One region of the Bradyrhizobium sp. USDA3010 genome, then DNA from elsewhere that is predicted to be linked to it. Evidence: predicted binding sites of a transcription regulator. Region 1 holds the regulator's gene; the other holds the start of a gene.
What was found. Region 1 encodes HrcA, which represses chaperone genes, less so after heat shock. Its sites were predicted from a motif close to GTTAGCACTCNCNNNNNGNGAGTGCTAAC; they were not measured.

Region 1 (15,637 bases):
CTGGTGGCGTCGCCCGGATTCTTGTCCGGATGCCATTTCATTGCCAGTTTGCGGAAAGCTGATTTCAGCTTGGTCTCGTCCGCGTTCCGATCGACCTCGAGGGTCTCGTAATAGCAGCGCTTGGTGGACATCCTTCAATTCCGTCCGAAGTTCGTCGCGATCGCCAAGGATTGCGCAAACGATTGCGCCTGTCTGGAAGATGCAGCGATCGCCTTAAAGAAAAATGACCCCCACTCCTCCGAGACGCGTCGCGTGCTCTTTGGTGTGAGGGCCATGATCGCCAGCCCGCTTAGGCAGACTTCTTGTTGTTCTTGTCGTCGTCGACCTCGGTGAATTCCGCGTCGACGACGTCATCCTTTGCAGCGTCCTTGGCCGCATCGGCCTCGGCCTGCTGCTTGTACATGGCCTCGCCGAGCTTCATCGAAGCCTGCGCCAACGTGTTGGTCTTGGCCTTGATCGCCTCGGCGTCGTCGCCCTTCAGCGCTTCCTTGAGGTCGCTGACGGCGTCCTCGATTGCGCGACGGTCCGTCTCCGGGATCTTCGAACCGTGCTCGGCCAAAGCCTTCTCGGTCGAATGAACCAGGCCATCGGCATGGTTCTTGGCGTCGACCGCCTCGCGGCGCTTCTTGTCCTCGGCCGCATTGGCCTCGGCGTCCTTGACCATCTTGTCGATGTCGGCCTCGGACAGACCGCCGGATGCCTGGATCCGGATCTGCTGTTCCTTGCCGGTCGCCTTGTCCTTGGCCGAGACGTTGACGATGCCGTTGGCGTCGATGTCGAAGGTCACCTCGATCTGCGGCATGCCGCGCGGAGCCGGCGGAATACCCATCAGATCGAACTGGCCGAGCATCTTGTTGTCGGCCGCCATTTCACGCTCGCCCTGGAAGACGCGGATGGTGACGGCGCCCTGATTGTCTTCGGCCGTCGAGAACACCTGGCTCTTCTTGGTCGGGATCGTGGTGTTGCGGTCGATGATGCGGGTGAACACGCCGCCCAGCGTCTCGATGCCCAGCGACAGCGGGGTCACGTCGAGCAGCAGCACGTCCTTGACGTCGCCCTGCAGCACGCCGGCCTGGATCGCAGCGCCGATCGCGACGACCTCGTCGGGATTGACGCCCTTGTGCGGCTCCTTGCCGAAGAACTGCTTCACCACTTCCTGGATCTTCGGCATGCGGGTCATGCCGCCGACCAGCACCACTTCGCCGACCTCACCGGCGGTCAGGCCGGCATCCTTCAGCGCCTTGCGGCACGGCTCGATGGTCTTCTCGACGAGGTCGGCCACCAGCGCCTCGAACTTGGCGCGGGTCAGCTTCATCGTCAGATGCTTCGGACCGGTCTGGTCGGCCGTGATGAACGGCAGATTGATTTCGGTCTGCGTGGTCGACGACAGCTCGATCTTGGCCTTCTCGGCGGCTTCCTTCAGGCGCTGCAAAGCGAGCTTGTCGTTGCGCAGGTTGATGCCCTGCTCCTTCTGGAACTCGTCGGCGAGATAGCCGACCAGGCGCATGTCGAAGTCTTCACCACCGAGGAAGGTGTCGCCGTTGGTCGACTTCACCTCGAACACGCCGTCGCCGATCTCGAGGATCGAGACGTCGAAGGTGCCGCCGCCGAGGTCGTACACGGCGATCGTGCCGGCCTTCGTCTTGTCGAGGCCGTAGGCGAGCGCGGCAGCCGTCGGCTCGTTGATGATGCGCAGCACTTCGAGGCCGGCGATCTTGCCGGCGTCCTTGGTCGCCTGACGCTGCGCGTCGTTGAAATAAGCAGGAACCGTGATGACGGCCTGATCGACCTTCTGGCCGAGATGCGCCTCAGCGGTCTCCTTCATCTTCTGCAGAATGAAGGCCGAGACCTGCGAGGGCGAATAGGTCTTGCCGTCGGCTTCGACCCAGGCATCGCCGTTCGATGCTTTGACGATCTTGTAGGGAACGAGCTTCTTGTCCTTCTCGACCATCGGGTCGTCATAGCGGCGGCCAATGAGGCGCTTCACCGCAAAGAACGTACGCTCGGGATTGGTCACCGCCTGGCGCTTCGCCGGCTGTCCGACAAGGCGCTCGCCATCGTCGGTGAAAGCAACGATCGACGGCGTCGTTCGCATGCCCTCGGCATTCTCGATCACCTTGGCGTTCTTGCCATCCATCACGGCGACGCACGAATTCGTGGTGCCGAGGTCGATCCCAATGACCTTACCCATGGTTTTCATATCCTCTTTGCTACGGCAGGTTGGTTGGGCCCTGACGGCGCTCCGTACCGAACCCCCAGACGTTCACATACTCGCGATATTGCGACGGTGAGCCTGATATAGGAGAGAGGGTCCTGCCCGCAAGGACTGGACGCAACGTTGAGGCCTGAAAAGACTGACGTTTGAAAGATTGTGTCAGCCCGGCCGCGGCACCGGTTCAAGCCCGGACCAAGTTAACAAATCGGCAAGAATGCCGCCCGCGGTCGACCGCGACATTCGCCGCGTGACGCCAGCGCTGTTGAGTGAACGCTCACAAACGTCGTATGCGAGAGCGGCGCACGGGTCGAGGGCGCGCTGTTTGGCCGCTGGCGGCCGCAGGCGGTCGTTCCTGGAAACCTCGGGAAACTGGAAAGTGCCTGCCAATCAAGGCGAAAAGCCCATGGAATTGAACCGGCTGGCCTGGAGCGGAGATTTGGCGGCCTGTTGCAGGGCCATCAAAACCGCTAAAAGCGGTCCGACTGAAGAGGCCATCCAGCCCTGCACCGGCCCCGTTGCGCGGCCACCAAGCAAAACCGGTAGATCCCCCATGACGCCTTTTCGAGTTCTCGTTGCGGTTGCCTTGCTGATTGCTGCCACCTGTCGTGGCTTTGCCGCCGACGTAGTGTTTCCGCCGGGCGCGCATGTCGGGATGAAACCGCTGGTGGGCCTCGTCCGCGCCAAATCCTTCATCGGCTTCGAGACAGAGGACCAGGGCGTCAAGGTCCTGATCGCCGACCTGCCTGCGGACGCCTACAACGAGGTCGTGACTGCCTTCAAGGCCAACCCGGCCGGCACCGGAAACATCAAGCCCGAGAGCCTCGAGACGCCGGCCGGCCTCGCCTACTACACCGTGGAGAGCGCCCGCGTCGGCGCCAGCAATGTGCGGCGCTATTCCATGATCCTGCCTGGGCCGACCTTCTCCGGCTATGTCGCCGTGCAGGTGCCGGAGAACGCGGGCAAGATCTACACCGACGACGCCGTCCGGCAGATGTTCGCCTCCGCCGAAATCCGCAAGGAGGTGCCGGTCGACGAGCAGCTCGCCATGATGCCGTTCAAGGTTACCGAGCTCAGCAGTTTCAAGAATATCCGCATGCTGGCGCCGGGTGCGGCGCTGCTGATGGCCGATGGCGACGACAAGGGCCTGGAGAGCAAGCCCTTCATGCTGCTCGGCGTCATCGCTTCGGCGCCGGCGACGCCCGATGATCGCGGCCGCTTTGCCCAGCAGATCGCCACCACGATCCCCGGCGTGCGCGACGGGCGGATCACCATGTCCGAACCGATCCGGATCGACGGCCAGCCCGGCTTCGAGACCCGGATCGACGCCGTCAGCGGCAAGGACAACACCCCGGTGACCATCGTGCAGTGGCTGCGGTTCGGCGCGCAGACATCGCTGCGGATCATCGGCAGCACGCCGCGCACCGATTGGGAGACCGCCTTCCCACGCTTCCGCGCAGTCCGCGACGGCATCCAGCCGCGCGGCTGATCGGGCCCTTCGCAAGGCCGGTTGGAAAAATCCCACTTTCGCCGTTCGCCGAACGGAACTAGCCTCCTCGCGCGGTATCAAAGCGAGGAGGGGCCCGATGCTGGATCGACGACAGATAGTTGCAGGCCTCGGCACGTTGGCGCTTGCGACCCTGGTTCCCAGGAGGCTCTGGGCGGCTGCGATCAAGCCCGACGAGGGCTCCGCGCTGCTCGTGATCGACGTCCAGAACTGCTTCCTGCCCGGCGGCAGCCTCGCGGTGAAGGACGGTGAGCAGGTGGTGCCGGTGATCAACAAGATCGCCAAGAGCTTTGCCAATGTGGTGATGACGCAGGACTGGCACACGCCCGGACACATCTCGTTTGCCTCGGTCCATGCCGGCAAGAAGCCGTTCGAGACCATCGACCTCGCCTACGGCAAGCAGGTGCTGTGGCCCGACCACTGCGTCCAGGGCACCGACGGCGCCTCGCTGTCGAAGGATCTCGCCATCCCGCAGGCCGAGCTGATCATCCGCAAGGGCTTTCACAAGGACGTCGACAGCTACTCCGCCTTCACCGAAGCCGACGGCAAGACCACCACGGGGCTCGCCGCCTATCTGAAGGCGCGCAATGTCGAGCGGGTTTTCGTGGCCGGGCTCGCCACCGATTTCTGCGTGGCATGGACCGCGCTCGATGCGCGCAAGGCGGGCTTCGAAACCTATGTCGTGGAGGACGCCTGTCGCGGCATCGACACCCAGGGGTCGCTGGCCAAGGCCTGGACCGACATGGACAAGGCCGGCGTCAAGCGGATCCAATCGTCGGATATCGGGTAAGTCGCGGCCTCGCGCGAGATTCGTATGGCCGAGTTTGCGCCACCCGTCGCATTCGAATTCGTGCAGCGCGCACCATCGCTGCGCACCACGGGACTGATTGCTGCGATGACCGGCTATCGCGAGAGCGCGACCGGCCGGTTCGCGCAGCGGCAGACCGCACCGCTGATCGTGCCGCTGATCATCAGCTTCGGCTCCCCATTCCTGATCGCGCTCGGGCGCGAGCCTGAAGCGAGCGACCGCCAGCAGAGCTTTGCTGCCGGTCTCTATGCGGGACCGATCTACATCGAGTCCGATGGCCACGCCGCCTGCGTGCAGGTGGATTTCACCCCGCTTGGGGCTTACAGCTTCTTCGGCGGCGCCGTGACCGAGTTGGCCGGACGCATGATCGAACTCGAGGACGTGCTCGGCCATGATGGCCGTCATCTGCGCCTACAGCTCGGCGCTATGTCGTGCTGGCAGCGCCGCTTCGACCTGATCGAGGCGTTCGTGCTTCGCCGCGCTGGCCACACGCCGTCTCCCGAAATCGCGTTCGCCTATCGAAGACTGGCGCGTTCGGCCGGAGCCATCAGCATCACGGCACTGGCCGGCGAGATCGGCTGGAGCCGCAAGCATCTGGTCGGCCGGTTTCGATCCGAGCTCGGCCTCGCGCCCAAATCGCTGGCGCGCATGATGCGGTTTCATCGGGCGAGCCGGCTTGCGCAAAGCGAATCCAGGCTCGGCTGGGCTGGGATCGCGGCGGAAAGCGGCTATGCCGACCAGGCCCACCTCGCCCGCGAATTCGTCGAATTCGCTGGCGAACCGCCAACAGCCTGGGCGCGCCGCCAGGCGCTGACCGGTGGCCGGCTGGTTCGTTCCGAGGACTGGTAACAAACCTTCAAGCCGAAGCCGGATTGCCTCGTGCAGAGTGGCGCTATCAGCCAAGGAGGCCTGTGACATGACGCACGACATCGAACCCCCGCGCATCTACCCGACCCTGCGCTGCAAGGACGCCGAGGCGATGATCGGCTGGCTCAAGACGGTGATCGGATTCACCGAGCACGTGGTCTACCGCGACAGCAGCGTGATCCACCACGCCGAGCTTGCCTACGGTTCCTCGATGCTGATGCTGGGGCAGAGCCGCGACGATGCCTATGGCAGGCTGGTCGGCGATGTCACCGGCCGCCGCACCGATTCAATCTACATCGCCGTCGACGATCCCGACGCCCTGCATGCGAAGGCCAGAGCGGCGGGTGCCAAGATCGAAATGGAGCTGCATGACACCGACTACGGCAGCCGTGATTTCGCCTGCCGTGACCCGGAAGGAAATCTCTGGAGCTTCGGCACCTATTGGCCGAAGGCTCATGAGAAGCCGCTGCCGTGACACGACAGCAGCAAGCTCACAGCTTCAGGGCCGGCGTCGAAGCGATCAGACCGTGATATCGGCGCTCGGGGCCGCCTTGGCGCCGCCCTTGGAGACGCCGACCAGCGCCGGACGCAGGATGCGGTCGCCGATCATGTAGCCGGCCTGCACAACCTGCACCACGGTGCCCGACGGCACCGAGGTGTCCGGCACCTCGAACATCGCCTGCTGGAAGTTCGGATCGAACTTCTCGCCGATCGGATCGAACTTCTTCACGCCGTTCTTCTCCAGCGCGTTGAGCAGCGAACGCTCGGTCAGCTCGACGCCTTCGATCAGCGCCTTCAGGCCGGGATCGGCGGCTTCCTTGGTCTCGGCCGGCACCGCGTCGAGCGCGCGCTGCAGATTGTCGGCGATATCGAGCACGTCGCGGGCGAAGCCGGTGATGCCGTAGGTCTTGGCGTCGGCAACCTCGCGGCGGGTGCGCTGACGGAGGTTCTCCATCTCGGCCAGCGTGCGCAGCGTGCGGTCCTTCGCCTCGGCGAGTTCCTTGGCCAGCGCCTCGGCCGATCCCACCTCGGGATCGTCGGGCATGATGTAAGGCTTCGAGACCACGGGTTCACCCGTCGGTGCCGAATTCTCGCTGTTGTCATTGGCCCGGTTCGGATCGGTCATGGCTTGCCTTCTCGAAAAACTCGCGTCGGTTCAAATCTTGGGGATTGCTTGCCGGGATATCGTGCTTTGGGCGGCGAAAATCAAGCGTAACATACCCCCTTCGGGCAGCGGGCTCTCCGGCCCGGGTGAACGAAACCCGTCACATGCAGGCCAAATCCGCCCTGATCAGCCGCCCAGCATCTTGCTGACGATGCGCGCGGCATAATCCACGGTCGGGATCACCCGCGCATAGTTCAGCCGCGTCGGTCCGATCACGCCGAGCACGCCGACGATCCGGCCCTGGGCGTCGCCGTAGGGCGCGATGATGGTGGAGGAACCCGACAGCGAGAACAGCTTGTTCTCCGAGCCGATGAAGATCCGTACCCCCTCGCCGCGCTCGGCACGGCCGAGCAGATCGATCACGCCGCGCTTGGTCTCGAGATCGTCGAACAGCGACTTGATGCGCTCGAGATCGTCGAGTGCATGCAGATCCTCGAGCAGATTGGCGTGACCACGCACGATCAGCTGGCGGTCCTCGTTCGCGCCGCCGGACCAACTCGCGATGCCGGCCGCGACGACCTTTTGCGTGAGCTGATCGAGCTCGGCGCGGTTTTGCGTCAATGCCGTCTCGAGCTCGAGCCGCGCTTCGGCCAGCGTCCGGCCGCGGATCCGCGCATTGAGGAAATTGGTCGCTTCGGTCAGGGCCGAGGACGGCACGCCCGGCGGCAGCGCCAGCACCCGGTTTTCGACCTGGCCGTCTTCGCCGACCAGCACGACCAGCGCCTTCTCCGGCTCCAGCCGCACGAATTCAATGTGCTTCAACCGCGCATTCGACTTCTGCGTCAGCACCACAGCCGCGGCACGGGTCAGCCCCGACAGCCGCGTCAGCGCTTCGCCAAGCGCCGCCTCGACCGACTGCGCGCGATCGACGGCCGCCAGCTGGGTCTGGATCGATTGCCGCTCGGCCTCGGTAAGGTCGCCGACCTGCATCAGGGCGTCGACGAAGAAACGCAGGCCGAGTTCGGTCGGCAGCCGGCCCGCCGATGTGTGCGGCGCATAGATCAGGCCGAGCTGCTCGAGGTCCGACATCACATTGCGGACCGAGGCCGGCGACAGCGGTAATGCGATCAGCCGCGAAATATTGCGCGAGCCGACCGGCTCGCCGGTCGCGAGATAGCTTTCGACGATTTGACGAAAAATGTCGCGCGACCGCTCATTGAGCTGGGCAAGCCCGGCATGCGGCGCGATCAGGCCGATCGGATCGTGATGAGTCACACTCCAGTCCCTCACAATTGCTGTCTAATTTGTCGATCCGGCGGGCCGGTGACAAGTATGCATTCAACCCCTTGATACCGGGACGTTACCGGGGCCGAAAACCCTTGCCGCTGCCCCTTCCCCCCCCTACAAGCACGGCCAACTCATTTTCTCGGATTTCTGGAGGATTTCCAATGCGGCCAAGCCGCCGTGCGCCCGATGAACTGCGTCCCGTGTCGCTGGAACGCGGCGTCGTCAAATATGCCGAGGGTTCCTGCATGGTGAAGTTCGGCGACACCCATGTGCTGGTGACCGCCACGCTGGAAGAGCGGTTGCCGCCGTGGCTGAAGGGCCAGGGCCGCGGCTGGGTCACCGCCGAATACGGCATGCTGCCGCGCGCCACTCTGGAACGCACCCGCCGCGAGGCCTCGGCCGGCAAGCAGGGCGGCCGCACGGTCGAGATCCAGCGCCTGATCGGCCGCTCGCTGCGCGCCGCCGTCGACCTCGAGGCGCTCGGCGAGCGCCAGATCACGGTCGATTGCGACGTCATCCAGGCCGATGGCGGCACCCGCACCGCCTCGATCACCGGTGCCTGGGTGGCGCTGGCCGACTGCATCAACTGGATGAAGACCCGCAACATGCTGAAGACCAACGTGTTGCGCGACAACGTGGCGGCGATCTCCTGCGGCATCTACCAGGGCACGCCGGTGCTCGATCTCGACTATGCCGAGGACTCCGAGGCCGACACCGACGCCAATTTCGTCATGACCGGCGACGGCCGCATCATCGAGGTGCAGGGCACCGCCGAGAAGACGCCGTTCTCGGAAGGTGAATTCCTGGCGCTGATGGCACTGGCGCGCAAAGGTGTCGCGCGTCTGGTCGACTTGCAAAAGATCGCGGTGGCGTAGTCAGATTGGTCATGCACCGCCGAATCACCGGAAGGCTCGTCATCGCCACCCATAATCCCGGCAAGCTTGCCGAGATGCGGGAACTGCTGGCGCCGCACGGCGTGGAGGCGGTGTCGGCCGGCGAGCTCGGTCTCGCCGAGCCCGAGGAGACCGGCGACAGCTTTCGCGCCAATGCGGCGATCAAGGCGATCGCGGCCGCGAAGGCCTCCCGACTGCCGGCCTTCGCCGACGATTCCGGCCTCGTGGTCGACGCGCTCGACGGCGCGCCCGGGATCTACTCGGCGCGCTGGGCCGGCGAGGGCAAGGACTTCATGGCGGCGATGACGCGGATCGAGCGCCTGCTGCAGGAGCGCGGCGCCATCGCGCCGGACCAGCGCAGGGCGCACTTCGTCTCCGCGCTGTGCGTGGCCTGGCCCGACGATCACCTCGAGGAGGTCGAGGCCCGCGCCGATGGAACCCTGGTCTGGCCGCCGCGCGGCACCGCCGGATTCGGCTATGATCCGGCTTTCCTGCCCGACGGGTACACGCGGACCTTTGGCGAGATGAGCAGCATCGAGAAGCACGGCCTGCCGCCGCTCGGACTCGGCCTGTCGCATCGCGCCCGCGCCTTCGTGAAGCTCACGGAGATCTGCCTTGAGCCACGCTGAACGAGAAGCTTTCGGCGTCTACGTGCACTGGCCGTTCTGCCTGTCCAAATGCCCGTATTGCGATTTCAACAGCCACGTCCGGCACGCGCCGGTCGACGAGGCGCGCTTCGTGCGCGCGTTCGCCCGCGAGATCGAGACCACGGCCGCGCGGGTGCCGGGCCGCGAGGTCACCTCGATCTTTCTCGGCGGCGGCACGCCCTCGCTGATGCAGCCGCAGACCGTCGGCGCCGTGCTCGATGCGATCGGCAAGCACTGGCAGGTCTCGCGCGACGTCGAGGTGACGCTCGAGGCCAATCCGACCAGCGTCGAGGCGACGCGCTTTCGCGGCTATCGCGCCGCTGGCGTCAACCGCGTCTCGCTCGGCGTGCAGGCACTGGACGATGCTTCGCTGAAGGCATTGGGCCGCCTGCATACCGCGCGCGAGGCGCTCGACGCGGTTGCGATCGCGCGCTCCGCGTTCGACCGTTACTCGTTCGATCTGATCTACGCGCGGCCCGACCAGACGCCGCAGATGTGGGCGGATGAATTGAAGCAAGCGATCTCGGAAGCGGCCGAGCATCTGTCGCTCTATCAGCTCACGATCGAGGAAGGCACGCCGTTCTTCGGGCTGCATGCCGCCGGCAAATTGCAGACCCCGGACGAAGCGACCGCGCGCGCGCTCTACGACGTGACGCAGGAGGTCTGCGCCCGCGAGGGATTGCCGGCCTACGAGATCTCCAACCACGCCCGCACCGGCGCCGAGTGCAAGCACAACCTGGTCTATTGGCGCGGCGAGCAATATGCCGGCATCGGCCCCGGCGCGCATGGAAGGCTCGACATCGACGGCGTCAGGCACGCGACCGCGACCGAGCGGCGCCCCGAGGCCTGGCTGTTGAACGTCGAGGAGCGCGGTCATGGCGTCGTCACCGATGACAGCCTCAACAGCGAAGAACGCGCCGACGAATTCCTCTTGATGGGGCTGCGGCTCGCCGAGGGCATCGATCCCCAGCGCTATGCCAAGCTCTCCGGCCGAAAGCTCGATCCGCACCGGATCGCGATGCTGCGCGAGGAAGGCGCGATCGCCGTCGATGCCGACGGACGGCTGCGCGTGACGAAGTCGGGATTTCCGGTGCTCGATGCCGTCGTCGCGGATCTCGCGGCCTAGGGCCTATCCCGTAGGGCCTATCCCGTTCGGATTGAATCGGAACGGCGCTCTAGATTGTTGTTTTGACGCGTTTTCTTCACGCGAACCGGTATCCACCTCGCTCGAAAACGCTCCAGGCGCTGCCAAAATATCGAAAACAACCCCATGCAAAGTAGCTGGCGGGTTCCGGCGCTCGACAAGGCAGCTTGACCGCCTGACGAAAATCAAGCGCCAAAGCTCTTCGGCGAGCCGGCGACCGGCGTGCCGCCGCCGGACGCCACCTTCATGACGGCAAGGCCGCGTTCATTGGTGCCGTCGGAGCGGAAACGGAACAGACCGTCGATCCCGGCAAAGCCGGATGGATTGGTCAGCGTCTCCGGTGCAAAACGCTGCGCACCCTGGGTACGCGCCAACGCCGCCATCAGCGCGACGGCGTCATAGGCAAGCGTTGCGGTGCGCACCGGCTCGCCGCCGTATTTGGCGCGATAGCGGCCGGCGAAGCTGCGGAAACCGGACGGATCGGGCGCGGCGTAGAGGCCGCCCTGCAGGACCGGGCTCGCGAACACCCGCGGATTGTCCCACAGCCCGGTGCCGAGCAGCTGGATGTTGCGCAGATTGGCACCCGCTGCGGTCAGCGCGTCAGCGGTCGCGACCACCGAATCGCCGTCGTCGGCGAGCAGCAGCGCATCGGCCTGGCCCAGCGCCTGGGCCACGGTCCGCGCCGGCGTCGCGCGATCGGCGCCATATTTCTCGAATGCGACGACGCGGCCGTTCTTGCGGCCGACCGCCTGCTTGAACGCGGCCTCGACCACGTTGCCATAGGCGTTGTCCGGAACCATCGCGGCGAACGAGCGCTTTCCGATCCCGGCGGAGTAGTCGACGATCCGATTGATGTCGGACTCCGGCAGGAAACTCAGCAGATAGACGCCGTGCCCCGCGACGCTCGAATCGGTGGAGAATGCGATCACCGACGTTCCGCGCGGCCGTGTCAGCTGCGCGGTGGGCGGCACCGAGCCTGCGAACAGCGGTCCCAGAATGATCTCGGCGCCTTCGGACAGCGCCTGCTGGGTGCCTTGCGCCGCGCCCTGCGGGCTGCCGCCATCATCCTTGATCAGGAGCTGGATGTTCGGGTTCTGAAATTCCGCGAGCGCCATTTCGGCGGCGTTCCGCATCGATTGCGCGGCGAGCCCGGCATTGCCGGAAGCCGACAGCGGCAGGATCAGCCCGATCTTGACCTGCCCGGTGCCGACCGCCTGCGGCTGTTGCGGCGGGCCGGCCGGACCGGCTTCCTGGTTGCCGCCGAACGGGCTGGAAAACTGGCTCAGGCTCTGCTGGACGCCGGAACAGGCGCTCAGCAACGGCGCGCCAACGAGCAGACCAAGCGCGGTTCGCCGGGTCGTGCCCGACGGCGGGGACATGCGGTGATGCGGGCCTGCCATCGTCTCTCTTCTCTTGACCGACCAGGATCGGCCAGGACTCCATCCAGCTCTGATGAGGCGGGTGGATTCAGGCATATTGTCGGCGAATAGTTAACTAAAACAAAAGGATTATGGCCTCGCGGCGCCGTTGCCGCGGCTCCCGTTTCCCTCGGCAACCGCCTACCGTCATCGCGGTTTCCGGATGTGGCGCAAGTGCTGCCATCCCTCTAGATTGGCATTATGCGCGCAAAAGCCAGTTCCCTCCACCATTCCGATGCCACGACAGGCACAGCGGCCAGGACCTTTTCGATCGCCGGCCAGCAGCTGGCGGCGCCAAAGGCCGCGCCCGGGCTCCATCTGGTGGCGACCCCGATCGGCAACCTCGGCGACATCACCCTGCGCGCGCTGGAAACGCTGGCGGGCGTCGACGTCATCGCCTGCGAGGACACCAGGATCACGCGCCGGCTGACCGAGCGTTATGCAATCACCGTCGAACTGGCGCTCTACCATGAGCACAACGCGGCCCAGGCCCGGCCCAAGATCCTCGAGCGATTGGCGCAAGGTGCTGCCATCGCACTGGTCTCGGACGCCGGCACGCCGCTGATCTCCGATCCCGGCTTCAAGCTGGTGCGCGACGTCTGCGCCGCCGGGCATGCCGTCGTCGCGGTGCCCGGGCCGTCGTCGGTGCTGACGGCGCTATCGGTTGCGGCGCTGCCGACCGATCGGTTCTTCTTCGAGGGATTTTTGCCGGCGAAGGAGCACGCGCGCCACGCGCGGCTTACCGAGCTCGCCCGGATCGATGCGACGCTCGTGATGTTCGAATCGGGCAATCGCGTGCAGGACACGCTGCGCGATCTCGCCGCGATCATGGCTGGGCGCGATGCGGCGATCTGTCGCGAGCTGACCAAGTTGCACGAGGAGGTCAAGCGCGCGCCGGTGGCCGAGCTTGCGGCCAACGCGGACGCGCTGGAGACGCGCGGCGAGTTCGTGCTCGTGATTGGACCTCCGGCCGACGATGCCGGGGTGATGGGCCAGGATGCGCTCGACGATCTCCTGCGCGCGCAGCTTGGCCGCGGCAGCGTCAAGGATGCGGTGGCCCACGCGGTCGAACTGTCGGGCCGGCCGCGCCGCGAGGTTTACGCGCGCGCCCTCGAGCTCGCGAAGACCATCGGGGACGGCGATGGCGAAGACTGACAGCGCCTCGCCCGAACGCGTCGCCGCGTTCCGCACCGGCATCTCGGCCGAGAGCCGCGCGGCGGCCCTTCTGATCGCCAAGGGCTATCGCATCCTGGCGAGACGCTTCCGCACGCCCTATGGCGAGATCGACCTCGTTGCGCGCCGGCGCAATCTCGTCGCCTTCGTCGAGGTCAAGGCCCGTGCCAGCCTCGACGACGCCGCCTATGCGGTGACGCCGCGCCAGCAGCAGCGCATCGTCAACGCCGCGCAGGCCTGGCTGATGGCGCATCCCGAACATGCCGAATTTGACCTCAGATTCGACGCCGTGCTGATTGCGCCGAAGAGCCTGCCGCGCCATCTGTTAGCGGCATTCGACGCAAGCCCTTAAAGTTACCCTCAGACCTCGCGGGACACACTTATGAAATTGAAGATCGCCGTCCAGATGGATCCCATCGCGCGCATCAACATCCGCGGCGATTCGACCTTTGCGCTGCTGCTCGAGGCGCAGAAGCGCGGCCACGGCATTTCCTACTACACGCCCGACAAGCTGTCGCTGCGCGGCGAGGAGCTAGTGGCGCCGGTGCAGCCTCTCACCGTGCGCGACGAGGTCGGCGATCACTTCACGCTGGGCGAGCCGAAGCGGGAGCCGCTCAACGGCTTCGACGTCGTGCTGCTGCGGCAGGACCCGCCGTTCGATCTCGCCTACATCACCTCGACGCACTTTTTGGAGCGCATCCATCCGAAGACCCTGGTCGTCAACAATCCGGCCAGCGTGCGCAACGCGCCGGAAAAGCTGTTCGTGATGAATTTCCCGCAGCTGATGCCGCCGACCCTGATCTCGCGCGACCTCGACGAGATCAACGCCTTCCGCGACCAGCACGGCGCCGTCGTCATGAAACCGTTGCACGGCCATGGCGGCGCCGCGGTTTTCCGCGTGATGCCGCAGGACATGAACTTCGGGTCGCTGTTCGACATGTTCTCGGTCACCTTCAGGGAGCCCTGGGTGATCCAGCGCTTCCTCCCCGAGGTGAAGCATGGCGACAAGCGCATCATCCTGGTCGACGGCGAATTCGCCGGCGCCGTCAACCGCGTGCCGGCGGCGGACGATCTGCGCTCCAACATGGTGCGCGGCGGTGCGGCCAAGGCGACCGAGCTCTCCGATCGCGAGCGCGAAATCTGCGCCACACTCGGACCGGCGCTGCGCGAACGCGGCCTGCTGTTCGTCGGCATCGACGTGATCGACGGCAATCTGACCGAGATCAACGTCACCTCGCCGACCGGCATCCGCGCCATTCAGCGGCTCAATGGCCCCGACGTCGCAGCGATGATCTGGGATACCATCAAGAAGAAGCGCGCCGCGAAATAATCCTCTTCCCTTGTGCGCTGCACATGCAGGTTGAGCTCTAGCCAGAGTTCGACCGCGCTGCCGTTCGCCTTATTCTTCTTGCCAGCTTGCGCAGGCGAAGGCAGCATCCTGTTGCCTGCGTCAGGTCAAGCGGCGGGCCAATGCGGGCGACAACGCGAAAATCTCATAAAAATCTTGGAGGAAGACGTTATGACGCTCAATGTCTCACGACGATCCTTGCTCGCGCTCGGTGCCGGTCTCGGCGCCAGCACACTGCTCGGCGGCACCGCGCAGGCGCGCGCGCCCAAGCTCGGCACGCAGACACCCTATTGGCACCGCTTCGTTCTCGGCGATGCCGAAGTGACGGTCGTCTCCGACGGCCCGCTTCCGCTCGGCGATCCCTCCGGCACCTTCACCGGCGTGCCGAAGGAAGAAGTGAAGAAGATGCTCTCCGACAATTTCCTCTCGCCCGACAATGTCGTGCTCGAGCAGAACTCGCCGATCGTCAACATGGGCGACAGACTGATCCTGTTCGATACCGGCATGGGCACCTCGAAGGCCTTCGGTCCGACCACCGGCCGGCAGCAGAAGAGCATGCAGGAAGCCGGCATCAAGCCGGAGGACATCGACGCCGTCGTGCTGTCGCACGCGCATATCGATCATATCGGCGGCATTGTCGGCGCCGACGACAAGCCGCTGTTCCCGAATGCGCAGTACTACATCGCGCAAAGCGATCTCGATTTCTGGACCGACGAAGGCAAGATGGGCAGTCCGTTGAAGGACTTTGTGGTGCACGCCCGCAAGAACCTGCTGCCGGTGCGCGACCGCATCGTGTTCTTCAAGGACGGCCAGGAATTCCTGCCCGGCGTGCAGGCGATCGCGGCGCCCGGCCACACCGTGGGCCACACCATCTTCATGGTCAGCTCGGGTGGCAAGTCCTTTGCCTTCCTCGGCGACCTCTCGCATCACGCGGTGCTGCTGCTGGAGCGGCCGCGGATGGAGTTCTCCTACGACACCGATCCGAAGCAGGCGGCGAACTCACGGGTCAAGCTGCTCGAGATGCTGGCCGCGAACAAGACGCCGGTGATGTCCTACCACTTCGCCTGGCCCGGCTACGGCCATGTCGCCAAGGCCGGCGAGGGCTTCCACTACTATCCGGAACCGATGCAGATGACGCTCTGACGGCTGATCATCCGGGGACGGCGCGCGTCGCCCCCGGATGTTCCCTTAATGTTCTTGCGCTGGGCAATCCGCTCCGCTACCTTGG
Region 2 (15,637 bases), on a different contig from region 1:
CCCGGATAGACCACCGCGTCATGCAGCGAGCCGATCGGCAGATAGGGACGTTGCGGCAGCATCATCAGGCTGGCATTGGCCGGGATATTGACCGAGCCGCGGCCGAACGGCCAGATGCCGGCCACTGCGCGGAATAGCGTGGACTTGCCGGCGCCGGAGGGACCGGTGACCAGGGTGCGTTCGTTGTCGCGAAGGCTGAAGCCGTCAGCCGTGAGCAGCGGCTTGCCGTCCGGCAGGGTGACCAGGAGATCGTTGAGATCGATCGCGTCACCGCCCGTGGGCTTGACGTGGATGATGTCCTGCCGCTGCGCGAGCGCATCGCCACCGCGGATCGAGTTCTCGAAGCCATCGAGACGCGCGACCACCGATTGCCATTCGGCCAGCGTCCGGTAGGCCGTGATGAAGAACGACAGTGAATCCTGCACGCTGCTGAAGGCGGACGCGGTCTGCATCATGCCGCCGAGCTGGATCTTGTTGGCGAAATAGGCCGGTGCGATCAACACGTAGGGGAAGATCACGGCGGCTTGCGAATAGGTCGCGGTGAACGCCGTCAGCTTCTTGGTTCGTTGCATGATGTCGAGCCAGTTTCCGACCACGAAGCCGAAGCGATCGAGCAATCGCGTGCGCTCCGCCGGTTCGCCGTGGAGCAGTGCAATCTGCTCGGCGTTCTCGCGGGTCCGCACCAGGTTGAAGCGGAAATCGGCTTCGAACCGTTGCTGCCGGAAGTTGAGGTCGACCAGCGGCCTGCCGATCACATGGGTCAAGACCGTTCCGAGGATCGCGTAGACCAGCGCGCCCAGCACCAGATAGCCGGGAATCGCGAGGTCCTTGCCGAACAGATGCAGCGGCGCCTGATTGGACAGGCCCCACAGGATGAACACGAAGGAAGCAAGCGTCACCACGGCGCTCAATAGTCCGATCCCGAGCGTCAGGGTCTGTTCGACGAAGCGCTGGGTGTCGTCGGCGATACGCTGGTCGGGGTTATCAGCGGCATCGCCGAGCAACTGCATACGATAGTGGTTGGCATCGTTCAGCCAGCCGCCCAGATAACGCGTGGTCATCCAGCGCCGCCAGCGGATCTGCAGCCATTGATTGAGATAGAGCTGGTAGACCTTCAGGCCGATCCAGAACGCCGCAAGCACGCAGAAATAACCGATCTGATAGGTGAAGACCGCCTGATCACGCTCCTGCAGCGCATTGTAGAAGACATTGTTCCAGCGGTTGAACAGCACGGTCAGAAACACGGTGGCGAGCTCGATGATCACCACCGCGGCCAAAAGTCCGCGGCCTGCCCATTTGTCGTCGGAGTTGAAATAGGGCGAGGCGATGCGCCACACCGTCGCGAGCGTCGAGCGAATGTTGTTCACAGATTATCGTCTCCGGGGGATGGGCCGCAACGGCCTGAAGAATCGGGACAATCGGCGTAGCCCTCGACTAAAGTCGTAGCTCTGGCATGCAAGCGTTGGCTTGTCCCGGCGATCGAGTCAACTCTAGCATGACGACAACGGCGAGGGGCGGGGGACCTTCGATTTTTCGCGAGGATGTGAGCGATCCTTACCGATCGTTCATTCGCGAGCCGGGGCTGCAATTCTTCCGACGGACTCCCGCAACCGCACCAGCGCGCCTGCTGCACCAAGGCCGGGGCGCTGCACAAGAATGTGGGAAGGACCCCGAGATGAGCACCTGGAATCAAATCTACAATCCGCTCGGCAATGCCGGGCTGTCGACGATCGCGGCCGCCATTCCCGTGGTCACGCTGCTGGTGCTGATCGCCAGCGGCAAGGTGAAGGCACATATCGCCGCCATCGTCGCCGTGATCGTGACCAACCTGATCACGATCTTCGTGTTCACGATGCCGGCCGGCATGTCGATCCGCGCATCGATCCTCGGCATCGTCACCGGGTTCTTTCCGATCGGCTGGATCGTGCTCAACGTCATCTTCCTCTACCAGGTCACGGTGAGGTGCGGGAAGTTCGAGCTGTTGAAGCGCGCGGTCGGCGGCGTCACCGAGGATCGCCGCCTGCAGTTGCTGCTGATCGCGTTCTCGTTCGGCGCCTTCTTCGAGGGCGCCTCGGGCTTCGGTACGCCGGTCGCCATCACCGGTGCGGTGCTGATCGGGCTCGGCTTCTCGCCGCTCGCGGCCTCCGGCCTGTCGCTGATCGCCAACACCGCGCCGGTCGCCTACGGCGCGCTCGGCACGCCGATCCAGGGCCTCGCCTCGGTCACCGGGCTCGATCCCTACGTCCTCGGCGCCATGGTCGGCCGGCAGCTGCCGCTGTTCTCGCTGATCGTGCCGTTCTGGGTGGTATGGGCGTTCGCGGGCTGGCGCGGCATGAAGGAAATCTGGCCGGCGATCCTGGTCACCGGCGTGTCGTTCGCGGTCCCGCAATTCGTGATCTCGAACTACATCAATCCCTGGATCGTCGATATCGGCGCCTCGCTGATCTCGATGGGCGCGCTGATCCTGTTCCTAAAGGTCTGGCAGCCGCGCCAGCTCTGGCTGTCGCCCGCGCTGCGCGGCCGCGATGAATCGGCGGCGACGATGGCGGCCGCCAAGCCGCTCGACAAGACGCCGTTGACCCAGGGCGAATTGTGGAGCGCGCTGCTGCCGTGGATCATCGTCTGCATCCTGATGCTGATCTGGGGCAATGGGGCCTTCAAGACCTGGGCGAATGCCAACTTCACTTGGAATTATGCGGTGCCAGAGCTCGACAAGCTGATCTTCAAGGTGCCGCCGGTAGCCGCCAAGCCGACGCCGGAAGGCGCCGTGTTCAGCTTCACCTACCTGTCGTTCACCGGCACCGGCATGCTGATCGCGGCGATCATCTCCGGCCTCCTGATGGGCTTCTCGCCACTCAAGCTGATCGCCGAGTACGGCCGCACCATCCGTCTCTGCGCGATCTCGCTGATCACGATCTCGGCGATGCTGGCGATCGGCACGCTGACCCGGCTCTCCGGCGTCGACGCAACGCTCGGCCTCGCCTTCGCGGCGACCGGCGTGCTGTATCCGTTCTTCGGCACCTTGCTCGGCTGGCTGGGCGTGGCGCTGACCGGATCGGATACCGCATCGAACGTGCTGTTCGGCAATCTGCAGAAGATCACCTCCGAGCAGCTCGGCCTGTCGCCGATCCTGATGGCGGCGGCGAACTCCTCGGGCGGCGTGATGGGCAAGATGATCGACGCGCAATCGATCGTGGTTGCCTCCACCGCGACCAACTGGTACGGCCACGAAGGATCGATCCTGCGCTACGTGTTCCTGCACTCGATCGTGCTGGCGTGCCTGGTCGGTCTGTTTGTGACCCTGCAGGCCTATGTCTACCCGTTCACGGCGATGGTTCTGAAATAAGAAGGCGAGGCGTCGCCCAAACGACGATCCCCGCGGGTGCGAGCCCGCGGGGATTTTGCTTTTCCAGCGCTTTTTCTCGCGCCGCCATTCTGGCCAATCGCGGCCTCGTCCCATACAAGGGCGGCGTCGCAATTGCTGGGAATGGCATGATCTCGATGAAGCGGATTCTGAACGGCGGGATGGCCGCTTTGGTGGTCGTTGCAGCGGCGCTTGGCGCGGGGCCGGTGCGGGCCCAGGAAGAATTCCCGTTCGGCTTCGTGATGACGCTCGATGCCGCGCGGATGCCGGGCTCCAAGCGGATTCCCTCGATCGAGGTCGGCGACAATGGCGAGGTGATCCTCGAGCTGTGGTGCGACGGCGGCAAGGGCCAGTTCTCGGTTGCCGGCAACACCATCGTGTTCGTTCCCGGCGCGATGGAGAACCGCAGCTGCCCGCCGGACCGGGCGCAGGCCGACAAGGACCTGCTCGCAGCGCTCGGCGACATGACGAGCTGGCGGCGGCAAGGTGATCAGGTCACGTTCATCGGCAGCAAGTCGCTGCGTTTTGTGATCAACAGCAACTGACACGCATCGCGCGGGCGCTCAGGGCGTTGCGACCAATCCGCTCGCGGTGGCAACGATCCAGCGATTGCCCCAGCGCACGATGGAATCGACCCGGCCGAGGCCAGGGACGACGTCGCCGCGTGCGGCCATCTTGACGCCCTCCGGCCCCTCGAGCACGGCGGTGCCGTCGCGGACTTCGACCACCGACCATCCGGGAATCGTGCTCGGCCGGGTCTCCGCCGCTGCTGCCACGGGCTGCTTCGTTCCGAGCGCCGCGGCCTGCGCGTTCAGGGTGGTGGGCGCGGCGCCGAGAGCGAGCGGGCGCGGGCTGGCAGGGGCGTTCTTCGGAATGCTGCCGGTGACGGCGGGGTCGGCGTTGGACGCGGTCCGGCGCTCGCCCCTCGATTCGCTTCTTGGGCTCGACCGCGTCTCGGCAACATGCGGGACAGGCGCTTCCTTTTGGGCAACCGGGATCGGGGCGGGGGCCGCAAAATCGTGCCAGTTGGCGCCGCCCGTCCATCCCAGCACGAAGCTTGCGGCCAGTGCGGTGGCTGCCAGCAGCGCGGTGCCGATCCGGTCGGCGAACGGCTCGCGCAGCAGCAGGGCGGCGTCGTGGTTCTCGCCTGAGACGTCCCAGAGGTCCGCCGTCTGCGCCGGCGAATGACCCTCCGTCACATCCGTTGGCCAGATGCTCCCAGGATTGATCGGCTCGCGGTCTTGCATGGCGTGACCCGTGTTCGGTGACGCAAAGGATGATCCTCGAAACTAAATCGAGCCTTAATTTTCGGTGACCGAACTGCGGCAGCACGAAGTCTTTTGGTCGCAGTCCCCGCAAATTGACGGGGCGGTGAGCGCGGCCGACAATCGCGACGACGACCCTGCATTGGGCCAGAGATGCACAAGCCTGACATCAGCATCGCCCCAGCCTGTTCATGACCAAGCGCCTCTAGCTCCAGGCGGTCGTTTCCGGACGCCGTCACCGCAAAGCGGGTCGTCGCGGCGCTTAGGCGCCGCTATAGCGATGGCATGCTCGATTTCGCCGCCCAATATGCAGCCTTTCAGCGCCGCGACCCGGCCTGGGACGGCATCGTGTTCGTCGCGGTCAGGACGACGGGCGTGTATTGCCGTCCCGTGTGCCGGGTGCGCACGCCGCTCGCCCGCAATGTGCGGTTCTACGGCAGCGCCGCGTCGGCCGAGCGCGCCGGCTTCCGGCCCTGTCTGCGCTGCCGTCCCGAGGCGGCGCCGTTCTGCCCGGCATGGAAGGGCACCAGGACGACGGTCGAGCGCGCGCTGGCGCTGATCGAAGCGGGCGCCCTCGACCGCGGCAATGTCGCTGCGCTGGCCGATCGGCTTGGCATCGGCGCGCGGCATCTGTCGCGGCTGTTCGCCGAGCATCTCGATGCCTCGCCGCTGCAGGTCGCGCTCTCGCTGCGTGTGCAGCGCGCCAAGCGCCTGATCGACGGCAGCGATCTCCCGATCTGTCTGGTGGCGCAGCGCGCCGGCTTCTCCAGCGCAAGGCGCATGAACGCCGCATTCGCAAAACTCTACGGCCGTTCGCCCGTCTCGCTGCGACGGAAGCGGCTGCCAGACATCACGATGCGATAATGGAGATCAGCAATGGCCAAGAGCTACGGCACCGTCAGTGCCGAACAGAAACTCAGGATGAGCGGCCTCGCATTCGTGCAAGGGCTCGCCTCGGGCGCCTTGCCGCTCAACACCATCGCGCGGACCCTCGGCTATGACGTCACTGAAGCCGAGCACGGCCGCGTCGTCGTCACGCTGCTGCCGACGGATGCGCATCTCAATCCGGCAGGCACCGTGCATGGCGGGCTCACCGCGACACTGCTCGACAGCTGCATGGGCCTTGCGGTGCAGTCGACGCTCGACGCCGGCACGAGCCAGACCACGCTCGAATTCAAGATCTCGCTGGTGCGGCCGATCACGCCGGACACCGGCCCGATCCGGGCCGAGGGCAAGGTCCTCAATTGCGGCCGCCGCATCGGTACTGCGGAGGGCAGGGTCACCGACGAGAAGGGACGGCTGCTCGCGCATGGCACGACGACGTGCCTGATCTTTCCGGCTTGATAAAGAGCCGCTGCGGAGAGCCTGCGCCGGCACCGCATCAGGAGACGCGATGCCGGCGCAGCAACATTGGAATTCGTCCAGCGAGCCGGCGGATCAGAGCGCTTCGCTTTCACCGCGCCGATCGTTTGCGCTACCCGAGCGCACGGAAAGTGCGTTCGGGTAGCCGCGATGCGATCGTCGATGAAGCGCCGGTTCACCCGGCATAGACACTCTGTTCAGGCAAGCGAATGAGGCCGAGCTGCAGCATGGCCGTCAGCGCATCTTCCTGTCCGAGCTCCTCGGCGATCCGTCCGTCCTGCACGCGCAGCACGGTCGTGCCGGCGAACGTCATCTTGCGGCCGGAGGCCGCAGGCAGCGAGCCGAGCCGGAAGTCGCTGAAGGCGGGCCCGGTGTGCGTGCCGCCGCCTTCCCAGCGGCCGACGACGAGATCACCTTCCGCGACGAGATCGCCGACGCCCCAGAAATTGAGATCCGGAAACGCTTCGCGAAACTCGGTCATGAACTTTGTGACCGCGGCGCGGCCCTTCTTCGGTTCGTGCATCGGGTAGTGCACGACAATGTCTGGTGTCGCGAGCTCGTTGATGATGCGCGGATTCCAGGGGTTGCCCCAGAACTCCTTGAACCACCGGCCTACGATGGTCTTGTTTTCCTCTGACATCTCTTCGTCTCCATTTGCGCGTTGCCGGTATCGCGACCGGCGTTGTCTCGATGTGCGCAATAGGCATTCGAAGACGTGCGTCGAGCCACCCGATTCCAGATCGGGCGCGCGAGCGCGTTGGAGGCGAGATTCCGCTTTATCGATATGGCGCTTAGCGCCGCTTCTCGAACGTCATCGCGCAATCGGAAAGCGGGTGGTTCGCGCAACGCGCAGGCGAGAGCGTCTTTGTCGTCACACAGGAGAACATCATGCGCAACTTCGATGCGATCGCCGCGCTGCGCGGCGACGAACTTCGTCCCGAGCTGCGGGCGCAGCTCGATCGCGCCGCGATCGAGCCTCGTTCGAATTGTTCGTCAGAAGCGAGGCGATGCTGCAGTCCAGTCCGGACGCAGCTCCCGAGATGGACGCGCGACAACGTGGTGCCGCTGAAGACGAGGGTAGCCTGAATCGGCAGCGCGACGGCTTCAGCGCCACACCGACTTGTCGGCGTCCCAGCGCTGACCCTTGAATTCCTTGACCAGCGCGTCGATCGCGCCGTTGTCGTCCTTGGCCTCGCTGCCTTCCTCGTCGCTGCCGGAGTCGTCGGACAGATTGAGCTTGGCGCCGGCGCTGTCGTCCGACGTCGAGACGGTGGGGCTTGAGACCCACAGCATCAGCCGGTCCGAGCTGCCGGGCTTGTCGGGTGAGACGAGGGCGGTGACCTCGTAGTTCTGGGTGAGGCCGAGCGCAGGGTAGATCGCGCTGGGCCGCTTCAGCACCAGCTTGAGCTTGCCGGTATTCGCGTTCCATGTCGCCGAGGCCGGCTTTGCGGCAAGCGTCTTCGCCAGCACGTCCGCGATCGCGGATGCGAGCTTGTCCTTGTTGATCTTGTCGCCATCACGCCAGTCGGCGGCGGCGAAGCGGATGGTGCGGTCCATCTCGACCACACCGCTGGTCCAGCCGGCGGCCGTCACGCCGGGCGCTGATTTCGCCTTTGCAAGCAGCGCGCCGGCGTGCTCGGGATCGACGGTGAGGTTGAGGGTCTGCTCGCCGGAGCGCATCGCATCGCAGGTCACCGCGAGGCTGGAGGTGCCGATCTCGACCGCCTCGCCTTTCAGGCTCTTGAGGAAATCGGTTGCCGCATCGAGCTTCACCCGCACCCCGATCGATTCCGGCGAGACGTCGGTGAAGTCCTTCGGCTGCGGCGTGATGCCGTCCTCGGTGGCCTGGTTGTCCTGGAATTCCTTCTCGCTGAGATCGGAATTGTCCGTCGAGGCGACCTCGGTCACGGTCTGGCCGATCGTGATCTGGCCGCGGAATTCAAAGCTGTCGCCGGTCTGCTTGCGGTTCAGCTTGACCGTGATCGGCTGCTTGTCGGCGACGCTCTGGGTGGTGCCGGTGAGCGTCTGGCCGTTGACGGTCAGGTTGGCGACGAAGCGGTCCTTGCGGTCGGAGCTCTTGTCGGCGGGATAGCAGACGTCGAGCACGGCCGCGGTCACGGTCTTGCCCTGCCGGGTTTCCTTCAGCACGACGTCGGCATTGCCGTCCATCAGGCCGTCGATCGCGGTGAAATAGCGCGTCTCGGGGCCATTCGACGGCGCCGCCTTGGTTTGCAGCTTCATCTGGGCGAGAGCAGGCGCCGAGGCGACGGCAAGACCGAGCAGCAGGAGCGGGAGCGCGCGCATACGATAAGTCCTCGAAGGCCAGAATCGGTTCCGTCGTAACTAGCAAACCTCCGTCTCATTGGCCAAAAAAGAAGGCCGCCTAACGGCGGCGCCTCCAGAATCGCTGTCATGCGCGGTCGTCAGGTTCCTGGCCGCTCTCCAGCCTGCCGCGCAGTGTGCTGACGACGCGACTGGTGGATTCGAGGTCCTTGATCGACAATCCGTCGGCGAGGCCGTTCACCCAGGGCAGCTGCAGGCGCATCGCCGCGTCGAAGCTTTGCCGCCCCTTCTCGGTCAGCACGACGAGCTGGGCGCGGCGATGATGCGGATTGGTCTCGAATGTGACGAGCCCGTCCCTTTGCAGGTCGTTGACGATCCGCTGCACGTTCTGTCTGGCCGCGCCGAGGTCGCGCGCCAGCCACGCGACCGGTTGCGGGCGTTCGGCGGTGACGATGGCGCCGAGGATCTGCCAGCGCGCGCTGGTCAGCCCAAGTCCCGCCACCATCCGGTCGCCGGCGGTGAACAGCAGGCTGTTGAGCCTGAACAGGTCGAGAATCAGGTTGCTCAGGGCTTCGCCGGCCGGCGTTCGCTTGGTCTGCGGCATTTGTCACCATAAGTTGATATTGACATCATAATGTCAAAATAGTACGTATCCATCGTAACGTAATGACATCATAGCACCAAATCAACGGAGCCAGCCATGCCGCAGATGTGCCCCCTCGACCCTGCATTCCCGATCGACCGCCAGCTCGCGGTCGATGCCACCAACATCGTGCTCGTCAACCTCTTCACGCTCGATGCGGCCGACGAGGAGATCTTTCTGGAAGCCTGGCAGGCCGACGCCGCCATCATGAAGCGGCAGCCCGGCTTCATCTCGACCCAGCTGCACCGCGCGATCGGCGAGAGCCCGACCTATCTGAACTACGCGGTCTGGGAATCGACCGCCGCCTTCCGTGCCGCATTCAGCAATCCGGAGTTCAGGGCCAAGCTGTCGGCCTACCCGGCGTCGGCAGTGGCGTTGCCGCACCTGTTCCAGAAGGTCGCGGTATCAGGCATCTGCGTCGCATAGCGGCTGTCGGCCTCGACGCGTTGTGACGTCGATCGCGGTCGTGCGTTGAGGGATTCGCGCCGAGGCGTGTCCTTGTGACCCGCCACAGTCGGGCCACCGTTAAATCTCTGACGTTCCTGCGTTCTTCGACCGGCCAGCGGCTCGCCGAGCACGATCGGTCGGCTTCAGCGGCAACTTGGGGAGGCATGAAGCACTTGCGCACAGCAGGAGGAACAGCGCGCGCTGCGCCTTGTATCTCGCGCCGTCACGACTGCATTCCGAGCCGCACATGACGGTATGTCCGTCGGTCGTACGAACAGACCATTTCCACCTGCTGCGTCCGCGCCGCTTCAGCACGATATCGAACGCCGCGAAGCGGTCGTCGCCCGTCCAGCAGGTCAGGTCTCGAATGCCGCTCATGACGCCGCCCCCATGCTCGAGGAAGCCGACGATGAATCTTTCGGAAGAGGAAATGTCACCGGGAATGTTTCGGCAACCAGAGCATCGTGCGCGGCCTGCTCTTCGGCCATCCGTCTATCGATGAAATCGCGCTCGAGATCAGACAATTCTGTCCGGAGCAGCTTCCGGTGGCGGTGGATTGCGTTGCGATGGGCACGGATACGGGCCAAGTTTTGTTCGAACATCGTCGTCCCTCCGCGTGACAGTGGTACGGCCTACGCTTCAGGCCGCGGCGCGGCGTTCGGTCGACCGTAGCCGCATAGGTTTGCCGCCAGGCGGGTGCCAGGCGCCGCCGTCAAGCGCGCAGAGCGCCTCGAGGATCTCGTCGATCGCGACCGGTGCCTTCAATCCTTCGGGCGCCCTCAGGGACGGACAGGACGCGATTGCGGAGGCGTCGGACGCCCAAGAGGCGAGGATGGCTCGCTTCTCGGCGAGCGTGAGGCCTGAATGAGAGACCACGTCTCTCGGGTGCTCGAACTTGGTGCCGGGATGAGGGAGATAGTTGAAATCGAAAACGTTGTCGTCCAGGGCGGTCGTCGGCCGCATGGCTGCCTCCAAATCTGAGACGAGTTAAGGGGAGGCCGCGCGAGGAGGCCCCGCGCGGCGTCGATCGATCCAAATCGCCCGAGGCCGGTTCAGGCGACTTTGGCTTCGATCTGGGTGATGTTGTTCGGGGCGGTGCCGTTGATCGCGATGCGGCGCGGCTTCATCGCCTCAGGGATTTCCCGCTGCAGGTCGATGACGAGCAGGCCATTCTCGAAGCGGGCGCCCTTGACCTCGACGTGGTCGGCGAGCGTGAACTGGCGCTTGAAATTGCGCGCCGAGATGCCGCGGTGCAGAAAAGTCTTGCCTTCCTTATCGTTCTTGCGGCCCTCAAGGGTCAGGACGTCCCGCTCGACCGTCAGATCGACCTCGTCCGGCTTGAATCCGGCGAGCGCAACCGAGATCTGGAAGCTGTTCTCGTCGAGGCGTTCGATGTTGTAGGGTGGATAGCTTTCTTCGCCGACGCGTTGGGCGGCTTCGGCGAGGTCGAACAGGCGGTCGAATCCGATGGCCGACCGAAACAAGGGCGAAAAATCTACAGTGCGCATAGCCAGATCCTCCTAAGAGCAAAATGGTTACGAGCGGCACCGGACACTTCCGGTGCCCGTCTCAAGTGGCGGGACCCTGACGGCATCCCGATCGCCTCATGGCGACGCCGAAGAAATTTGTAAATCTGGAAAAAGTTTCAAGAGGGCCGCGCAAATTTTTTGCGGGAATTTTGGTTTGGTTAATGTATTCGCCGCTGAAGCAGCGCCGCGGCGCGGCCGCCTTCTTCGCTTCTCCGTTCCAAGCAGCGTTGAGGACCGGCTCAAGTCTGCAGCGGTCAAACGCAGAAGTCGGCGGGCCTTGCGCCGTAATCCGATAGGCCCTCGTGAGCAGACATCCACGGATCGTGCGGTACTCGCGAAATGAAGAAGGCGGCCAACTGAAGCGGCCTCAGTGGATGGCTTTCATTCCCTGATTGCGAGAGCCGGCTCGACGCTGTTGCGAGTCCCAGGATCGATCTAGTCCGGTGCTGCTAGTCGCAACGGCGGACCCTGCGGACCGAACCATCGTCACGCTCGATCGTGACCGTGCGGCATCCGCGATATCCGCGATCATATCCGTAGGCACGATAAGCGGGTCGATCATAGTCCCGGTAGTAACGGGGCTCCGGGCCCACTCTGACGCCGCCGAGCGGAGTATCAACCGCAACCTGAGCTGACGCGGGCGCAATGGAGATCGGCGCGGCGATAGCGCAACCAGCAACCGCCATGACACCGGCCAGTAATAGCGTTCTCATGAGAGTTTCCTCCTGAGTTATTGCATCGCTTTTCAACATCCCAGGTGAGGCGAGGTTCCTGCGCGAACTTCACCGAAAGGGCCACGAGCGGATGTCGTTCAACGCTTCACGCACGCTCATCCCGCAGCCCACAAAAAAGAAGGCCGCCCGGAGGCGGCCTTCGATCTCGACGCGGATGTGCAGACGGGGCTTAGAAGCCGCCCATGCCGCCCATTCCACCCATGCCGCCGCCGCCCGGCATCGCCGGCGCCGCGTCCTTCGGCAGTTCGGCGACCATGGCTTCGGTGGTCACCAAGAGGCCGGCCACGGAGGAGGCGTCCTGCAGCGCGGTGCGCACCACCTTGGCGGGGTCGATGATGCCCTTGTCGACCATGTCGACATAGTCCTCGGTCTGGGCGTCGAAGCCGAAGGTCTCCGACTTGTTCTCGAGGATCTTGCCGACCACGATCGAGCCCTCGACGCCGGCGTTCTCCGAGATCTGGCGGACCGGAGCTTCGAGCGCCTTGAGCACGATGTTGATGCCGGCCTGGACGTCGGCATTCGGGTTGGTGAGACGGCCGACCGCCTTCTTGGCGCGCAGCAGCGCGACGCCGCCGCCCGGCACGATGCCTTCCTCGACAGCCGCGCGGGTCGCATTCAGCGCGTCCTCGACACGGTCCTTCTTCTCCTTGACCTCGACCTCGGTCGCACCGCCGACCTTGATCACCGCAACGCCGCCGGCGAGCTTGGCAAGGCGCTCCTGCAGCTTCTCACGGTCGTAGTCCGAGGTGGTTTCCTCGATCTGCGCCTTGATCTGGCCGACGCGGGCGTCGATGTCCTTCTTCTTGCCGGCGCCCTTGACGATCGTGGTGTTCTCCTTGTCGATCACGATCTTGCCGGCGCGGCCGAGCATGTTGACCGTGACGTTCTCGAGCTTCATGCCGAGGTCGTCGGAGATCAGCTGACCGCCGGTCAGGATAGCGATGTCCTCCAGCATCGCCTTGCGGCGATCGCCGAAGCCCGGTGCCTTGACGGCAGCGACCTTGAGCCCGCCGCGCAGGCGGTTGACCACCAGCGTCGCCAGCGCCTCACCCTCGACGTCCTCGGCGAGGATCAGCAGCGGACGGCCCGACTGCACCACGGCTTCCAGCACCGGCAGCATGGACTGCAGGCCGGTCAGCTTCTTCTCGTGCAGCAGGATGTAGGCATCCTCGAGCTCGGCGGTCATCTTCTCGGCATTGGTGATGAAGTAGGGCGAGAGATAGCCGCGGTCGAACTTCATGCCCTCGACGATGTCGACCTCGGTATCGAGCGACTTGTTTTCCTCGACGGTGATGACGCCCTCGTTGCCGACCTTCTGCATCGCCTGCGCGATCATCTTGCCGATCGCGGCATCGCCATTGGCCGAGATGGTGCCGACCTGGGCGACTTCCGAAGAGGAGGCGACCGGCTTGGCGCGCTTCTCGATGTCCTTGACCACGGCGGCGACCGCGGTGTCGATGCCGCGCTTGAGGTCCATCGGGTTCATGCCGGCGGCGACCGCCTTGGCGCCCTCGCGGACGATGGCCTGCGCCAGCACGGTCGCGGTGGTGGTGCCGTCACCGGCGGTGTCGTTGGTCTTGGAAGCGACCTCGCGCAGCATCTGCGCGCCCATGTTCTCGAACTTGTCGTCGAGCTCGATCTCCTTGGCGACGGTGACGCCGTCCTTGGTGATGCGGGGAGCGCCGAAGCTCTTCTCGATGACGACGTTGCGGCCCTTCGGGCCGAGCGTCACCTTCACGGCATTGGCGAGCACGTCGACACCGCGCAGCATGCGGTCGCGGGCGTCTCCGGCGAATTTTACGTCCTTGGCAGCCATTGATTTGAACTCCTGGAATGATTGGATGCGGTCGCCCGGCATCTACGCCCGTCATTGCCGGGCTTCACCCGGCAATCCATCGTCCTTGCAAGACTCTTTCGAAGTTGATGGATGCCCGGATCAAGTCCGGGCATGACAGCGGAGAGAGTGGGCGCTCTCGAATTGGTCGTGGCCTTACGCCAGCACGCCCATGATGTCGGACTCCTTCATGATGAGGAGCTCCTGGTTGTCGAGCTTGACCTCGGTGCCCGACCACTTGCCGAACAGCACGCGGTCGCCGACCTTGAGGTCGATCGGGATCAGCTTGCCGGCCTCGTCGCGGCCACCCGGGCCGACGGCGACGATCTCGCCCTGGGACGGCTTCTCCTTGGCCGAGTCCGGAATGATGATGCCGCCCTTGGACTTCTCCTCGGCATCGATACGCTTGACCACGACGCGGTCATGCAGTGGGCGGAAGTTGGATTTAGCCATGACGTTCCCTCTTGGAGGCTCGGTTTCAGGTCCGGTTCATCGAGACCGGCGTTGAATGCCGGCCCGGTCGGCGCCAGGCAGGACGCCCGGCGCATTTAGCAATCGTGGTGCGAGAGTGCTAATTGTGCGCCGGGAAATATGGCTTGGCGCAGTTTCTGTCAAGCAAACGGGTTAAGGCCTTGGTGAGGCCAATATAGGATGGTGGACCGGAAACCAAATCGTAGCGATGACGTAATTTTATCAGACGTCATTGCTCCGCCTTAAGTTTTACGCTTGGCTGCATGACGGGTGCGGCCGGGAGATAGTTCGGGGGATGCATATGATCAAGTCACTCAACGCGCGATTGGTCGCACGGTTCGCGGCTGTCTCGGCGCTGACGACACTTTTGGGGGCGTGCGGCAGCATGAGCCTGCCGTCGTTGTCGTCGAACCCCCAGCCGGGGCCGGTCGAACCGGGAGTGGCTCCGGAGATGCCGGCGAGCATCCGCCCCGACGAGATCGTCGGCCGCTGGGGCCTCGCCTCGTTCCAGAATCCCGCCGACCGCGCCCGTACCGAGGCCGCCGCACGCGGCCAGTGCAAGCAGCCTTACGTGATCGGCGCCGGCCAGAACGGCGGCGTCATCATGCATCTGGCCGACCAGGCCACCCCGCAGGAACTGCGGCTGAAGGGTTCCCCAAGCGGCAAGAACTATATCGGCCCGCCCGGACCTGTGCCCGGCGAGCAGGACCGCGAGATCATCTCGTTCGACGGCCGGGTCTTGATCACCCGCTTCGTCGACAAGGACGCCGCCACCCGCTACGGCAACATGGTCTACGTCCGCTGCGCGCCGCGGGCGTGAGGGCTGATCCGTCATTCCGGGGCGGTCCGCAGGACCGAACCACAGGTGGACAATTGCGCACCGGGGAATCTCGAGATTCCGGGCTCGATGCTTCGCATCGTCCCGGCAATGACGGGCGAAACAAAAACGCCGGCCCCTGAGGCCGGCGCTCTCGTCTTGATCCGACAAATCTCAGTTGAACATCGCGTCGATGTCGTCCTGCGAGGCGTGGCCGGCGTCGCCGTCGAGCTTCGGGCCGTTGAGCAGGCGGGCATCGCCCTCGCGGGTGTCGACAACAGGCGGGACGTGGGTCTTGATCGCGTCGACGCCGCCCCAGATGTTCATCATCTCGTTGATGTGCTGCTCGATGAACTTCATCGTCTGCATCACCTTGCTGATGCGCTGGCCGGTGAGGTCCTGGAAGTTGCAGGCCTCGAAGATCGAGACCACGCGCTCCTGAATATCTTCGCTGAGCCGCTTCTGCTGGTCGGGCGTGACGTTGTTGGCGAGCGCGGTCGCGGCCTGGTCGATCGCCTCGACCGCTTCGAGGATCTGCTGGGTGGCCTGTTCGGTGCCGCCGACCACGGCGCCGAGCTCGCCGTTGACCTTGGCCATCTCCTCGCCGTTGAAGCTCTTGCCGTGCAGCACGGCGATCTCGCGCTTGGTGCGGCTGATCGCGTCGTGGATCAGGTCGAGCTCCACCTTGAGCTTCTCGCACTGTTCGACCTGCGCGCGGTAGGTCTCGAGCAGCGCATGCGTCTCGGCGACTTCGCGGGCGACGGCGGCATCGACGCTGTCGCCCGTGCGTTGCGCCGGCGCTGCGGCCATCTGGGCGCGGATCGAGCGAAGCTCCGCCATGATCTCCCGATGCATCGGACCGAGCTCGGTGCCGCCGGCAACTTCCGG

Region 2: AC066Y_RS10030 (co-chaperone GroES) is a predicted target of HrcA. The motif match lies at 14,009-14,037, and genes of this name have one in related genera.

What each region holds. Positions count from the first base shown of each region.
Region 1 is NZ_JBWJZD010000012.1:168,378-184,014, forward strand. It holds gene dnaJ (molecular chaperone DnaJ) at 1-131, opposite strand, end outside; gene dnaK (molecular chaperone DnaK) at 290-2,191, opposite strand; gene AC066Y_RS20435 (hypothetical protein) at 2,766-3,701, shown strand; gene pncA (bifunctional nicotinamidase/pyrazinamidase) at 3,799-4,509, shown strand; gene AC066Y_RS20445 (helix-turn-helix domain-containing protein) at 4,534-5,376, shown strand; gene AC066Y_RS20450 (VOC family protein) at 5,444-5,869, shown strand; gene grpE (nucleotide exchange factor GrpE) at 5,915-6,520, opposite strand; gene hrcA (heat-inducible transcriptional repressor HrcA) at 6,686-7,774, opposite strand; gene rph (ribonuclease PH) at 7,948-8,661, shown strand; gene rdgB (RdgB/HAM1 family non-canonical purine NTP pyrophosphatase) at 8,673-9,308, shown strand; gene hemW (radical SAM family heme chaperone HemW) at 9,295-10,452, shown strand; gene AC066Y_RS20480 (penicillin-binding protein activator) at 10,656-11,870, opposite strand; gene rsmI (16S rRNA (cytidine(1402)-2'-O)-methyltransferase) at 12,090-13,043, shown strand; gene AC066Y_RS20490 (YraN family protein) at 13,030-13,413, shown strand; gene gshB (glutathione synthase) at 13,444-14,391, shown strand; gene AC066Y_RS20500 (MBL fold metallo-hydrolase) at 14,581-15,552, shown strand.
Region 2 is NZ_JBWJZD010000004.1:406,364-422,000, forward strand. It holds gene AC066Y_RS09945 (ABC transporter ATP-binding protein/permease) at 1-1,367, opposite strand, end outside; gene AC066Y_RS09950 (L-lactate permease) at 1,676-3,346, shown strand; gene AC066Y_RS09955 (META domain-containing protein) at 3,493-3,909, shown strand; gene AC066Y_RS09960 (hypothetical protein) at 3,928-4,563, opposite strand; gene AC066Y_RS09965 (bifunctional transcriptional activator/DNA repair enzyme AdaA) at 4,915-5,493, shown strand; gene AC066Y_RS09970 (PaaI family thioesterase) at 5,506-5,973, shown strand; gene AC066Y_RS09975 (ester cyclase) at 6,167-6,631, opposite strand; gene AC066Y_RS09980 (hypothetical protein) at 6,880-7,077, shown strand; gene AC066Y_RS09985 (hypothetical protein) at 7,096-8,295, opposite strand; gene AC066Y_RS09990 (MarR family winged helix-turn-helix transcriptional regulator) at 8,402-8,878, opposite strand; gene AC066Y_RS09995 (antibiotic biosynthesis monooxygenase family protein) at 8,975-9,343, shown strand; gene AC066Y_RS10000 (hypothetical protein) at 9,443-9,742, opposite strand; gene AC066Y_RS10005 (hypothetical protein) at 9,739-9,966, opposite strand; gene AC066Y_RS10010 (hypothetical protein) at 10,004-10,327, opposite strand; gene AC066Y_RS10015 (Hsp20 family protein) at 10,417-10,872, opposite strand; gene AC066Y_RS10020 (hypothetical protein) at 10,971-11,189, shown strand; gene groL (chaperonin GroEL) at 11,797-13,443, opposite strand; gene AC066Y_RS10030 (co-chaperone GroES) at 13,618-13,914, opposite strand; gene AC066Y_RS10035 (hypothetical protein) at 14,234-14,752, shown strand; gene AC066Y_RS10040 (protein phosphatase CheZ) at 14,924-15,637, opposite strand, start outside.